DNA from 2 places in the Ensifer fredii genome. Region 2 is predicted to be linked to the other one. Evidence: riboswitches for the same ligand, from Rfam matches in the RefSeq annotation. Region 2 holds a riboswitch; the other holds the start of a gene.
What was found. Region 2 has a riboswitch for cobalamin ahead of bluB (5,6-dimethylbenzimidazole synthase). Riboswitches for the same ligand answer to the same signal wherever they lie in the genome.

Region 1 (7,161 bases), on a different replicon from region 2:
ATCGGCGGAAAAGCCATCGCCGGAGACGCCGTCGAAGAGCGCTATGTAGCGCGCCGCCCGCTCTTTCAGCGCCGACCGATCGACGAAGAGCCCGGCCATGGCCGGCATCGCGGCAAGGCAGATATTCTCCTCGACGCTGCGGTGGGCGGCGAGGCTGAGCTCCTGATAGAAGATGCCGATCCCCTGCGCCCGGGCCGAACGCGGGCCGGTGATCGTCACCGGCGTGTCGTCGATCAGGATCCGGCCCTCGTCCGGCCGCACACTGCCGGCGATGATCTTGCAGAGCGTGCTCTTGCCCGAGCCGTTCGAACCCATCAGCACATGGACCTCGCCGGCCAGGACTTCGAGGTCGCCGCGGCGGAGCGCCAAGGTCGCGCCGTAAGCCTTGCTCACGCCGTTCAGTTTCAATTTCGACATGGACTGCGTCCGTTCCGATCCGGTGGTCGAGCACGGGCCAACAGAGCCCGCGCCTGACGTCGAAAGGCTTACTTGAAGAGCGCTTCCGCCTCTTCGATCGTCAGCGAGCTCGTATAGGAATAGTAGCCGGGCTTGCCTTCGAGCTGCTTTGCCGCCTCCTCGACATTCTTCGAGTCGATGAACGGGATCGGCAGATAGAGGGCGTTGCCGTATTGGCCGGCCTTGGCCGGTTCCTTCAGCTCCTTGCCCTGCAGCATCAGGACCGCCACATTCAGCGCGCTCGCCATGACGCCGGGCGGGTTGACGGTGGCGCCGGAGTTTAGCTTCTCCTTGATCCAGAGGTCTATGAAGTCCTTGCGGATCTCGCCGGTCGCGGCAATCTGGTCTTTTTTGCCGGCATCCATGATCGACTTCCAAGCGCCGGCCGCCATGCCGTCCTGCACCACCACGCCGTTGATGTCCGGATAGGTGGCGAGAATGTTCTGCATCGCCTGCTGACCCTGGGCCTGGTCCCAGTTGGCGTTCACTTCGTTGACGATCTGGATATCCGGAAACTCCTTGAAGACCGACTTATAGCCGGCGACGCGCATCTCGTTGGCGGGATGCCCGGCAACGCCGTTGATTGCCACCACCTTGCCCTTGCCGTCGAGCGTCTCGGCGAGCCACTTGGCGCCGGCGGCACCCCAGGCGGTTTGGTCGATGCCGACATAGATCGCATCGGGCGAGGAGACTTCCGCGTCCGTCGCGATCACCAGGATGCCGGCCTCCTTCACCTGCGCGAAGATCGGATCGAAGGCCGTCGGGCTGTTCGGATTGACGATGATGGCATTGACGCCTTCGGCGATGAAGTTGCGAATATGGGCGATCTGCCCGGGCACGTCGACATTGGCGCTCTGCACCAAAACCTCGACGTCGACCCCCTTGTCCTTCCATTTCGCCGCGGCTTCCTTGGCCTCGTCGATCATCTGGGTGCGCCACTCGCTGCCGACCCAGCCGTTCGAAAGACCGATCTTGAAGGTTTCCGCATTGACCGCCGATGCGGAGACAACGAGGGATGCAACCGTGCCGAGCGCAAAAGCAATGAACTTCCTCATGAGATCCTCCCAAATCGTGCGAGCGTTATGAAGCCAGAAAATGTAATCGATTTCAATGGCGAGTATAAAGTTGAATCGCGACAGCCGCCGCAGGCGTCAGTGCCCGGGCGCTACGTGAATTTCCGCCGTTTCCTCAACACGACGCCGATTAGCTATCTGCGCCAGGTAGGCATGAGGGCACCCGCCGCAAAATCATCGAGCGGAGCCATCGGCGACGGTCGCCGAAATCGCACAACGCTGGGCTTCGTGCATCTCGGCCGGTTTTTCCAGGAGTACCGCGCCGCCTTCGCGTCTCGCCATTGTGCGATCTGGCCCCGCCCGGTGTGAGCGCAATGGCATTCCGCAAGGCAATGGCTTCAGGTTGAACTAAAAGCCGATCGGAGTGCCGCCCCCTCTGCCCTGCCGAGCATCTCCCCGCAAGGGGGAGATCGGGAAGCGGCGGCGCCTTTCTCGACACTCGGTGTTTTCGGAATTCGCAAGCTTTGATTGGGGCGGGGCTTCGCTTCTGTCCAATCTCCCTCCTTGTGGGGGAGATGCCCGGCAGGGCAGAGGGGGTGCCGTCGTCAGTCAATTCGATCCTGTTCCAGCGACCGGGTTGCCCCGACCGCTATTTCCCCGCCAGCTCTGCCTCGGCCTGGGCGAAGAGCGCCTCGAAGCGCGGCATCGCCCGGGCAGGAGCCTCGATCGCACGATAATTCTGCGGAAGCTCGACGTCTCCGACCTTGATCAGCATCACCATGCCCATGCCGTAGTGCGGCGAGCATTTGATGCCGTAGAATCCCGGCCGATCGAAGGTGACGACGATCTCCTCGTTGATCTTGCCCTTGAAGCCCGGATGGCCGTCCGGGAGCATGCCGTCGATCGTCGCGGCATTGTGGCTTTTGTTGGCGGCGATGTACTTGACGCTGTCGGCGGGCTGCAGCGCCAGGAAATCCGGTTCGAAGACCATCGAAACCTTTTCGCCGCGGTTCAGCATCTTGACCTCGCCGGTCTCGGCGCTGGCCATGGCCGGCATCGAGATCACGATCAGGGCGAAGAGCAGGCGCCTGGTAAGATTGATCATGAAATCCTCTTCAGCATCGGCTTTCCGGCGGCCGGTAACCCGGGCGCGCGGTAACGGATATGACAGCGGCCCTCGCTTTGGTGCTCGACGTCGACGTCGACACCGAAGACGGTGCGGATCCGCTCTTCGGTGAGGACCTCGTACGGGCGTCCCAAGGCGGCGATGCGGCCGCCGCTCATCAGCGCGATCCGGTCGCAGAACGTGGCGGCATGGTTGAGATCGTGCAGTGCCGCGACCGCCGTCAGCTGCTGCTGGCGCACCAGGTGCAGGAGACTGATCTGATGGCCGACGTCGAGATGGTTGGTCGGCTCGTCGAGGAGGAGGATTTGCGGCTGCTGTGCCAGCGCCCGGGCGATGTGCAGGCGCTGCCGCTCGCCGCCCGACAGCGTGTGCCACATCCGCGCGGCGAGCTGCGCCATGCCGACATTACGGATCGCCTCGTCGACGATGGCGTCATCCATGGCCGACCACGGCGTGAGCGGCCCGAGATGCGGCGTGCGGCCGAGTTCCACCGCCTGGCGCGCCGAGATGCGCTCGCCGGTTTCGGCCTGCTGCTCGACCAGCGCGATGCGCTTGGCGATCTGCTTCCGGCTCAGCCTGTCGACGCTCTCTCCGTCGAGCAGAACGTGACCGGACCGCGGCCGCCGCAGGCCGGCAAGCAGCGACATCAGGCTGGTCTTGCCGGAACCGTTCGGACCGACGATGCCGAGAAACTCACCGGCGGCGACGTCGAGCGAGACGTCCTCGAGGATCGAGGCGCCGCCGGCCGACCATGAGACGTTGCAAGCCGAAAGCGTCATCGAACCGTCCTGCGCTGGCTGAGGATGGCAGCGAAGGCGGGCGCGCCGACCAGCGCGGTGACGACGCCGATCGGCAGCACCTGCCCGGGAATGATGATGCGCGACACGATGTCGGCGGCGATCATGAACACCGCTCCCACCAAGGCGGAGACCGGCAGCAGCAATCCGTGCCGGACGCCGACGATCATACGGGCGATATGGGGGATGACGAGGCCGACGAAGCCGATCGACCCGACCATGCTGACCATGGTCGCCGTCATCATCGCCGATACGCCGATCAGCACGGCATAGACCCGGCGCACCGGGATGCCGAGCGAGGCGGCGGATTCGGAGCCGAAGGTGAATGCGTCGAGGGCGCGTGCGTGCCAGAGACAGACAATGAGGCCGACCAGGGCAACAGGCACTGCGAGCCAGACATCCGGCCAGCGGACGCCGGAGAGATTGCCGAGCAGCCGGAACATGATTGCCCGCGCCTGTTCCGCATTCGCCGCCTTGGTGACGATCAAGGAAGTGAGCGCGTTGAAGAGCTGCGAGCCGGCGACGCCGGCCAGAACGATCGCGCCATGACCCCTGCCCGCCCGCACCGCCAGCAGGCTGACGAGCCCGAAGGCAAGTAGCGCCCCGCCGAAGGCGCCGACCGGCAGCGTCAACAGCCCGGCGCCGATGCCGAGGACGGCGACGCCGACAGCGCCGGTCGATGCGCCCGCGGAGATGCCGAGGATATAGGGGTCGGCCAGCGGATTGCGCAGCAGCGACTGCAGCACGACGCCGGAAAGCGCCAGCGCCGCACCGCAGCTGGCAGCAGCGATGGCGCGGCTCACCCGGTAGTTCCAGATGATGCCCTCGTCGAGCGCATCGACGCCGTAGCCGGCATCCCACAGGCGGTTGGCGACCGTCTTGGCCACCACGCTCATGGGTATGGCCGTCTCGCCGATCGCCGCACCCAGCCAGAGCGCGACGAACAGCACGACGAGCGCCAGCAGGCTGGCGCTCGTCCGGGACAGGGATGGTGCGCTGCCGATCACTTGTTCAGGCCGGATTTCTCGACGGCATCGGCAAGCACCTCGATGCCCTCGATGGTCCGGATCGTCGGGTTCATCGCCTGGGCGTCCATCTCGACCACATGGCCGTCCTTCACCGCAGGCATCAGGCTCGAGACCGGATCGGACTCGAGGAACTTGTGCTTGACGGCGACGTCGTCGGCGGGGAAACGACGGCGCTGCATCTTGCCCGCGACGATCAGCGTCGGGCCGGACTTGGCGATGGTTTCCCACCCCACCGTCGGCCATTCCTCTTCGCTGTCGATGACATTCCTGATGCCGAGCGAGCGCATGATGTAACCCGGCGCGCCATTCTTGCCGGCGACATAGGGATCGATGTCGAGCTCGGCGCTCGAGAACCAGAACACTGCGGAAAGCTTGCCGTCCGCCGAAGCGATCTTCTTCTTCGCCGCTTCCTCACGCGTCTTCAGTTCGGCAACCAGCGTCTCGCCGCGCTCCTGGACGTTGAAGATCTGCGCGAGTTCGGTGATTTCCTGATAGATCAGGTCCATCGTGAACACCGAATGGCGAACGCCGTCGCCGCCGCCGGTATTGTCCTTGCCGATGCAATCGGCCGGCGACGTATAGACCGGTATTCCGAGCTCCTCGAACTGCTCCGGCTTGGCGACGATGCCCTCCGGGCCGACATGCCACTGGAACTGCGCGGTCACAAGATCCGGCTTCTTGGCGACGACGCTTTCGAAGCTCGGATCGTTGTCGGCGAGCCGTTCGACCTTGGCATTCACCTCCTCGTAGCCCTTGATGACCGGCCCGATCCAAACGGCGGTGCCGACCATCCGATCCTGGAGGCCGAGCAGGTAAAGGATTTCGGTGCTGCTCTGGCCGATCGAGACGGCCCGTTCGGGCGCCTTCTGAAACGTGACCTGACGGCCGCAATTGGTGAGCATCAGCGGATAGCTGGTTTCGGCGGCTTTCGCCTCCATGCCGATAGCCATAAGAACGGCGGCTGCGCACAGGATGCCGTGTTTCGATTTCGCAAACAGGATTTTCATAAGCCTATTTCCCGGATTCGATGAAACGGCCGAAAGGATGCGGCCGGTCGCGGCGCGAACGGACGGAGTCAGCCCGCCTGCCGACAGTTCGGCGGCGTCGCGGAACGGGAAAGACCAGAGGCAAGGCGCGGGTCGGCGCAAGGAGAGGTCATGCTGTGTCCTGTTCCGGGCATCCCCGCCCGTGATTGGAGTGAACGCATGACGGCAGGTCTCCTGGCTTGCGGATATCTGCCGTCCACCTGCCTTCCCGCGACAATTTCGCAGTGGCATGACGCTTCTCGCGTCACGAGGATGGGCGGCAATCCGCTTACAGTTGCGGGGGCAGCCACGGTCTTGGTCCCTGTTGGGTCGTCCGCACCGTGTTCCCTATTAATCCCCTTCGCTTCATCGTAGGGGAACCGTCGCTGGCTTCCTTAATTCGTTGATCATGACTGGTCAAGGCCAGTGCTGCCTACCAACATTTCGGCGATGCCTCCACACAGTGCGGACCCCGATGCCGAGGCCGCCGCTCCCTGGGCCGCCACAATCAGGTATAATCCCGAGCGATTTCAGGTCGGGAGGAAGGACGATGTCGATCGACGCGGAACTGCAAAAAGTCGAGGCCGGATACGCGATCGAATACCTGCAGGAGCATCCGGAAGCAGGCCTCTGCTGCGAGGAACGGCGCTGCTGGATTACGCCGAACGCTAACGAGACCGATCGGCAGGCGCTGCTTCTCGATGCGGCCGAGGCCGAGCGGCTCAAGGACGACCCTCGCCTGCGGCTCGTCTCGGGTATAGCCCATGCGGGCCGGTCTCTCTGGGTGGTTCGCAGGATGACCTGACGATCCGCAGAAGACGATCAATCGCCTTGCGCGGGCCCCTGCGCAATGCCGTTGACGATCAGGCGGATGCAGCTGCGCATGAAGCCCGGCCATTCCGGTCAGCCCGGCCATTCGGGTCCCTGGCCGGTCTCGAGCGCCGCGGCGCCGAAGATCAGGTCCATGAAGATGCGCGCGGTGGGCAGCGGCTCGCCGATGTCGAGCAGTCCCCTCGCCCGGCCCTCTTCCAGCCATCGCAAACTCCTGCTGGCTGCGGTTCGCCTGCCGACAACAGCCGGCCGATCCCGAAAGACGCAGGAATGTAGGGATTTGTTAATGAATTGGCAAAAATACAACCTTTCAATGATTTATGGCACCACAACGAATCGCGAGTTTCCTAATTCCGGCCGCGCAGGGCTAGAGCCAAATCATGCGCAAACCGATGTGAGCGGCGGTCAGGATGTGATAGTTCTGCGCTGCCGAGCCGCCGACCGCCGCGGCAGAGATTGAAGCCAATTTGCTCGAGAGCCTCGCATGCCAGACATGACCTCGACACTGAGAATCCTTGAACCGCATCACGGCGTCTTTGCCTACTACGACGGCCGCATCGAGGGGCGGAGACTTCATGGCGCGGAGCCGAATTGGCTCGATGACGGTGCCTACGGCTTGGGGGTCGCCTCCTATGCGGTCTTTAATGCAGGCGAGGCGATCGTCTACGACACGCATATCTCGCTTGCCCATGCGCAAGCCATCAGGCGCCATCTCGAGGGGCTCGGCGCAAGGACCATCCGGGTCGTCCTCAGCCATTGGCACAATGACCATGTCGCCGGCAATGCGGTCTTTGCCGATTGCGAAATCATCGCGCTGAAGCTGACCGCCCATCTGCTTCATGCCAATCGCGATCAACTCGCCACACGCGTCCCGCCCATCAGCCC
Region 2 (7,161 bases):
CGACAAGGCGCCCTCGGCCGAACTGCGGCCCAACCAGACCGACCAGGACTCGCTGCCGCCCTATCCGGTCCTCGACGACATTCTCGAGTGCCTGGTGGAGAAGGAACTGAGTACCGAGGAAATCGTCGCCCGCGGGCATGACGAGGCCACGGTGCATCGGATCGAACACCTGCTCTACATCGCCGAATACAAGCGGCGGCAGTCGGCTCCCGGGGTCAAGATCACCAAGAAGAATTTCGGCCGGGACCGGCGCTATCCGATCACCAACCGTTTCCGCGACCGAGGGTAGATCATGCGCAGTTCGGTGGAGATTTTCGATATTGCCACCGGCGAGACGCAAGTCGTCTGGCAGACGGAGCGGCTGGTCGAGGCGCCGAACTGGTCGCCGGACGGCAAATCACTGATCATCAACGGCGACGGCAGGCTCTATCGGCTTGCCTTTGACGGTTCCGAGCCCGTGGAAATCGACACGGGCTTTGCCGGGCAATGCAACAACGATCACGGCATTTCGCCGGACGGGAAAACGCTGGCGATCAGCGACAAGACCGAATTCGGCAAGTCGGCGATCTATCTGCTGCCGGCCGAGGGCGGCACGCCGCGACTGGTGACACGCAACCTGCCGTCCTATTGGCACGGCTGGTCCCCGGATGGGAAAACGTTGACCTATTGCGGGATCCGCGACCAGATCTTCGACATCTACACGATTTCGGTCGATGGCGGAGAGGAGCGGCGCCTGACGCATGGCGAGGGCCGCAACGACGGCCCGGACTGGTCGCCGGACGGTGCGTGGATCTATTTCAATTCGAGCCGCACCGGCCGCATGCAGATCTGGCGGGTGAGGCCGGACGGCAGCGATGTCCAGCGCATCACCGACAGCCCTTATGGTGACTGGTTCCCGCACCCGTCGCCGGACGGCGGGCATCTGCTGGTGCTGTCCTATGACGGCGAGGTCTTCGACCATCCGCGCGATCTCGATGTGCGGCTTCGGCTGATGGATCCGGAAGGCAGCAATGCGCGTGTCCTCTTCGAACTCTTCGGCGGGCAGGGGACGATGAACGTTCCGAACTGGTCGCCCAACGGCGATGCCTTCGCCTTCGTGCGTTATCGGCCGGCTTGAGCAGGGCGCGGCGCCCCCGCCTTGCGTTTCGCCGGCGGCTGTGCCCATATGCGGCCGTCAGGTGCCCGCTTGCTGCGGGAGAATCGGGAAGCCGGTAGAATTCCGGCACGTGCCCAACGCTGTGACGGTGACGTCTGCGCCAAAAGAGTTCTGAGTATTTTCAGAGCTTTGCCACTGGTTCCTGATGCGATCTGGGAAGGTGGCGCAGCCGAGTGATCCGAAGTCAGAAGACCGGCCTGGCGAGATAGACCGGCCCCGCGCGGACGGCGGGAGGTTGCGCATTGTTGGGGATCGAACGATGCTGCCTGACCCGAACGGCTGCCTTGCGGCGGCCGGTGCCTTTTCGCCGGACGAGCGCGCCGCCGTCTATCGTGCCATCGAGACGCGCCGCGACGTGCGCGACGAGTTCCTGCCCGAACCGCTGCCCGAACCGCTGATCGCCCGCCTGCTCGAAGCGGCGCATCGTGCCCCGTCCGTCGGCTTCATGCAGCCGTGGAACTTCGTGCTCGTACGGCGAATCGAGACGCGGGAGAGGGTCTGGCAGGCTTTCCAGCGCGCCAATGAGGAGGCAGCCGGAATGTTTTCGGGCGAGGCGCAGGCGAAATACCGGTCACTCAAGCTCGAGGGCATACGCAAGGCGCCGCTCGGCATTTGCGTGACCTGCGACCGGACCCGCGGCGGCGCCGTCGTGCTCGGCCGCACGCACAATTCGCAAATGGACGTGTATTCGACGGTTTGCGCGGTGCAGAATCTTTGGCTCGCGGCGCGGTCCGAAGGCGTCGGCGTCGGTTGGGTCAGCATTTTCCACGAGAACGAGGTCAAAGATATCCTCGGAATTCCGGAGCACATCGAAATCGTCGCCTGGCTGTGCCTTGGCTATGTCGATCGCCTCTACCAGCAGCCGGAATTGGCGGTGAAGGGCTGGCGGCAACGCTTGCCGCTCGAGGACCTCGTTTTCGACGAAGGATGGGGCGTCCGCGACAGCCTCGTAACGACCGCCCAAAGGGAAGGTGTCACTCGTTTTGCAGCGGCTGGTAACGCGATCCCCGAGGGTTCTTGAGATCGATCGCGCTCTCTTCCTGTGGCAGGAAGGCAGGACCGACAACCCGGACCTTGCTGCTCTTCGGATCATAGGGGCGCTCTTCCACGGGCTTTGCCCCCGCTGGTCCGAAGGCTGGTGCAGACGGCCCCTCGATCGTCACGACGGAAGGGCTGACCACCGAAAGCTTGGTTCCCGAGGTGGTGCTTTTGTTCTGATCCGTCGTGATCTTCGGAATCTGGCAGCCGCAGATGCCGGGAGAACCGACGTCGCGCACACGATAGGCGAAGGCGTTGGCGAGTTCCCTGTACGGCCTTCCCGTGGACGCCGAAACCATCTGCTCGCTCTCCTCGGTGGCGAGGACGTGATAATAGAGTTCCGTATCGGCGCCGGGGCATCGTGCCCGGCAAAGCTCGGCGTCGCGTCCGAAGTCGGCCGGCGTGGCGTTCGACGAAATCGGGAAAAATGCTCCGTCGCAGGTCCGCACGCACATGGTCCTGAAGCCGCCTGCCGCGCCGTTCTCCATGAATGTGAAATCGTCGGTCGGACCATCGAACAGCAACGGATAGTCCTCGCCGTCCGGCGGGAAGCTTTCGAGGATGTTGCGATGAGCGCGCGCCTCTTCGGTGCCGAATTCATCCGGAACCGTCTCGTCCCAGTTCGGAGCGGCGTCCCCCGAGCAGTCGTTCAATTCCATGGCGGCGAGGATCCGCCGGCGCATGTCCTCATTGCCCTTCGAAATCAGGTGCCGGCGTTGGGCCTTGAGCGTGTGGAGATTGTCCTCCATGCGCGCAATCGCATCGTCAAGCTCGGCACAGGCAGCCGCATTTTCGCTTTCGATGTAGACGACGGACTCGTCGCTGCATTCCATGCGCCGCCTTTCGTTCCTGGCGCGGCGAAGTTCGATGTTCTGTCGCGAAACCGCGCCGGTGAAATCGCGCAGATTGGCGTTTGTCGTGAACGCCGCCGGCAGCTCTGCGAGGCGGGCGCTGAGGCGCGCGCAGACGTCGGTGGCCGATGCCTGCCCAGGCATAGCCAAGGCGAGGGGCAGCAGAGCGGCCGCAAGGCGCATCATCCTCAAGGACGCAGTGGATCGGGACACTGACACTCGTCTTTCCTGCATTTCGCTCCGCTGATCGCGGGACAGGGGCGCCTGTAGTCACATCATACGACGTTAGGGTGAGGGCGCAACGACAAGACGGCGTTTGCGTTAATACGTGTTCCGAGACAGGAAGGGCCGGGCCGCCTGAACGGCCCGGCCATGATTAGGCCGCCCTTGCAGTTTCGAGCGACATGGGCCGTTCGAGCACCGTGCCTTCGATGAGGGCAACGGCCTTCATCTGTCGAAGCAGGCTTCTCGACACTTCCCAGGCGACCGCGACCGCGTAGACATTGCCGATCCTGTGCGGCTCGGCAATCCGTTCTCCGGGGCACCCCATGCGGCGGAACATCCGCTCAAGGAAGACGTCTGTGACGGTGACGATGTGGCTGATGCCGGAGGCAAGGCCAAGTTCGCCGACGCCGCACATCAGTTCGGCGGCGGCGATCGTTACCTGATTCGAAGACCGGTCCTGGGAAATATCCGGGTCGATGCAGAAGCGGCTCGATTCCCAGACCGAAGCGCTCCGGATTTCCGGGTTGCCGCCGAGCAGCACCGGGAATGTATCATCCAGCATGTTCGGCCCCAGCGTCGGCAGGAGCCTGAGCGAGCCACGCAGCTTCCCGGTTTCCGGCGAATAGGACATCACATAGAGCGGATTGGCCTTGTCGTAGTGGTCGATTTCCCAATCGCCCTCGGTCCTGACGTCCCATTTCAAAAAGTCGTGGAAGACGCGCTTGCGCAGCCGGAACATCTCGTCGATGGCCTGCGGATGTTTTCCGCGAGCGTTTCCGTTCACTATCCTGATCATCTTTCGCTCCATCGTGTTTGCGCGATGGAGCGATGCTGTCAGGCTCGGGCGACACATGTAACTGTCGGTAGTGACAGTTTAATCCAACGATTTTTCCCACAAAATTTGTGGGGCATCCGGCGCCGGGAGCGAGCTCCGATGGTAAATTCCCCCGTCAGATGGTGGGGATCAACGCATGGCGGACTGCCTGCGCAACCGCTTGCGTGTTCGACACGACATTGAGCTTGCGGCGTGCATTGCTCATGAAGAAGCGGACCGTGCGTTCGGAAATGCCGAGGATCGTCGCGATTTCCCAATAGCTCTTGCCGGCTGCCGACCAGGTCAGGACCTCGGTTTCGCGGCTGGTCAAGCGCGGATCGCGCTCGTCGATCGTATCTGCCATCGTCCGCTCGAGCATCGAGGCATGAAAGAGATTGGCTGCCAGCTGGAAGTCACGCAGATGGCAGCGGCGATATTCGGACCATTCCGTCGGCGACATGTTGGCGCTGATCGCCAGCAGCGCCATGCGGCCGGCCGGCGAAGGCAGCGGCAGGGCGACCCCTTCCGTGGACAGGCCGAGGTCCTCTGCAGCCTCGAAGAGCGGCTCGCATTCGGGAAAGCGGCGGCGTGCGGGTGCCCATTCCACAGGCCTTACGCCTCCGAGAGCAAGCCGAAGGATAGGGTCGATCCGGTGAAGACCGCGCGACAGATAGAGCTCCTCGGCATAGGCGCCGAAGGTGTGATGCAGGCGGCAGACCTTGAGACCCTCGGCCGTCGGTTCCGCTTCCAGATAGAGAAGATGCGCAATATCGAAGGTACGACGCATCAAGGCGAAGAATTGCTGCGGTTCCGCACACCCGCCATATTCCACGATATCCAGCAGATCGAGGACAGCCTGTTGATTAGTCATGCCGTAACACCGATTCATGCCCCTAGAATAAACATGGTTTAGCCTGCCGGTTTTTGTCTAGTGCTATATTTCGTAATCGGTGCAAGTCTTTTCACTAGATCAATGCATGGTTGTTTTTCCGCGGCAAGCTGCCGCGGAATCGCCTAAAGCGCGATAGACCGGAGAGCCATTCCTCAGGCGGGATGGCTTGCCTCGACCACTGCAAGAGCCGCCATGTTGACGACGCCGCGGGAGGTGACGGAGGGGGAAAGGATGTGGGCCGGCAGCGCCGAGCCGAGTAGGATCGGCCCGACATGAAGGCTGTCCGTCATCGTCTTGACGACGCCGAGCGTGATGTTGGCGGCGTCGAGATTGGGGAAGACGAGCAGATTGGCTTCGCCCTTCAGCGTGCTGTTCGGCATCACCCGCTCGCGCAGCGTTTCGGAGATGGCTGCGTCCCCGTGCATCTCGCCGTCGACCTCGAGATCGGGCGCCAGCTCGCGGACGAGCTTGAGCGCGGCGCGCATCTTGGCGGCGCTCTCGGATTCGCGCGATCCGAAATTCGAATGGGAAACAAGGGCAGCGCGCGGCGTGATGCCAAAGCGGCGTATTTCGCCGGCGGCCATCACGGTCGTCTGGGCGATTTCCTCGGCGCTGGGGCTGAAGCTCACATAGGTGTCGGTGAAGAAGGTCGCACCGCGCTGGGAAATCAACAGGCTTAGCGCCGAGAAGTCGAGTACGCCCGGCTTCTTGCCGATGATCTGTGAAACGTCGCGCAGGTGTCGGCTGTAGCGCCCTTCGACCCCGCAGATCAATGCGTCCGCTTCACCGCGCTTGACCGCCAGCGCACCGATCACCGTCGTATTCGTGCGGACGATCGTGCGGGCGGCTTCCGGGATGACGCCGAGACGGCCGACAAGGGTGAAGTATTCTTCGACGTAGTCGCGATAGCGCGGATCTCCTTCCGGATTGACGACCTCGAAGTCGACATCGGGACGGATTCTGAGGCCATAGCGGCGGAGGCGGGTGTCGATGATCTGCGGACGGCCGATCAGGATCGGCTTGGCCGTGCCTTCTTCCAAGAGCACCTGGGCGGCGCGCAACACCCGTTCGTCTTCTCCTTCGGCGAAGATGACGCGGTTCTTGGGGGCGTTCTTGGCGGCTGCGAAGACCGGCTTCATGATGAAGCCGGAGCGGAAGACGAAGCGGTTGAGCTTGTCGAGATAGGCGTCGAAATCCTGGATCGGCCGGGTAGCGACGCCGCTCTCGGCTGCAGCCTTGGCCACCGCCGGAGCGATGCGCAGGATCAACCGCTGGTCGAAGGGCGAGGGGATGAGATAGTCGGGTCCGAAGACCGGCGTTTCCCCTGAATAGGCACGGGCCGCAACATCCGACGGCTCCTCGCGCGCCAGGCCGGCGATTGCCCGCACCGCCGCCATCTTCATCTCTTCATTGATGGTGCGCGCGCCGCAATCGAGCGCGCCGCGGAAGATATGCGGGAAGCAAAGGACGTTGTTGACCTGGTTCGGGAAGTCGGAGCGTCCGGTGCAGATCATCGCGTCCGGCCGCGCGGCGCGCGCCACTTCCGGCATGATTTCCGGTGTCGGGTTGGCGAGCGCCATGATCAGCGGCTTCTCGGCCATCTGGGCGAGCAGTTCGGGCTTGAGGACGCCTGCTGCAGAAAGTCCCAGGAAAACGTCGGCGCCGCCGATGCTGTCGGCAAGCACGCGATTGGCGCTGTCCTGCGCGTAGATGGCCTTCCATTCGTCCATCAGAACCTCGCGGCCCTTATAGACGAGACCCTCCAGGTCATGGACCCAGATGTTTTCGGGCTTGGCGCCAAGGGTGACGAGAAGGTTCAGGCAGGCAAGGGCGGCAGCGCCGGCGCCCGAGGCGACGATCTTCGCCTTGGCGATGTCCTTGCCGGCGAGTTCCAGGCCGTTCAGGACGGCGGCGGCGACAATGATCGCCGTTCCGTGCTGGTCATCATGGAAGACGGGAATGTCCATCTTCTCCCGCAAGCGGCGCTCGACCTCGAAACATTCCGGAGCCTTGATGTCTTCGAGATTGATGCCGCCGAAGGTCGGCTCGAGCGCGGAAACCACGTCGACCATGCGTTCGACGGTCGGCGCGTCGATCTCGATATCGAAGACATCGATGCCGGCGAATTTCTTGAAGAGGACGGCCTTGCCTTCCATCACCGGTTTTGAGGCCAGGGGACCGATAT

Region 1: another riboswitch for cobalamin. It lies ahead of NXT3_RS32160 (ABC transporter substrate-binding protein); the one in region 2 lies ahead of bluB (5,6-dimethylbenzimidazole synthase).

What each region holds. Positions count from the first base shown of each region.
Region 1 is NZ_CP024310.1:52,171-59,331, reverse strand. It holds gene NXT3_RS23885 (sugar ABC transporter ATP-binding protein) at 1-417, opposite strand, end outside; gene NXT3_RS23880 (ABC transporter substrate-binding protein) at 486-1,511, opposite strand; gene NXT3_RS23875 (hypothetical protein) at 1,539-1,838, shown strand; gene NXT3_RS23865 (pseudoazurin) at 2,119-2,574, opposite strand; gene NXT3_RS23860 (ABC transporter ATP-binding protein) at 2,571-3,374, opposite strand; gene NXT3_RS23855 (FecCD family ABC transporter permease) at 3,371-4,399, opposite strand; gene NXT3_RS32160 (ABC transporter substrate-binding protein) at 4,396-5,370, opposite strand; cobalamin riboswitch at 5,614-5,845, opposite strand; gene NXT3_RS23845 (hypothetical protein) at 5,996-6,250, shown strand; gene NXT3_RS31835 (hypothetical protein) at 6,349-6,486, opposite strand; gene NXT3_RS23840 (MBL fold metallo-hydrolase) at 6,761-7,161, shown strand, end outside.
Region 2 is NZ_CP024307.1:2,104,355-2,111,515, reverse strand. It holds gene NXT3_RS10450 (NAD+ synthase) at 1-289, shown strand, start outside; gene NXT3_RS10445 (TolB family protein) at 293-1,117, shown strand; cobalamin riboswitch at 1,160-1,371, shown strand; gene bluB (5,6-dimethylbenzimidazole synthase) at 1,416-2,177, shown strand; gene NXT3_RS10435 (DUF2865 domain-containing protein) at 2,131-3,264, opposite strand; gene NXT3_RS10430 (acyl-homoserine-lactone synthase) at 3,422-4,066, opposite strand; gene NXT3_RS10425 (helix-turn-helix transcriptional regulator) at 4,221-4,955, opposite strand; gene NXT3_RS10420 (NADP-dependent malic enzyme) at 5,129-7,161, opposite strand, start outside.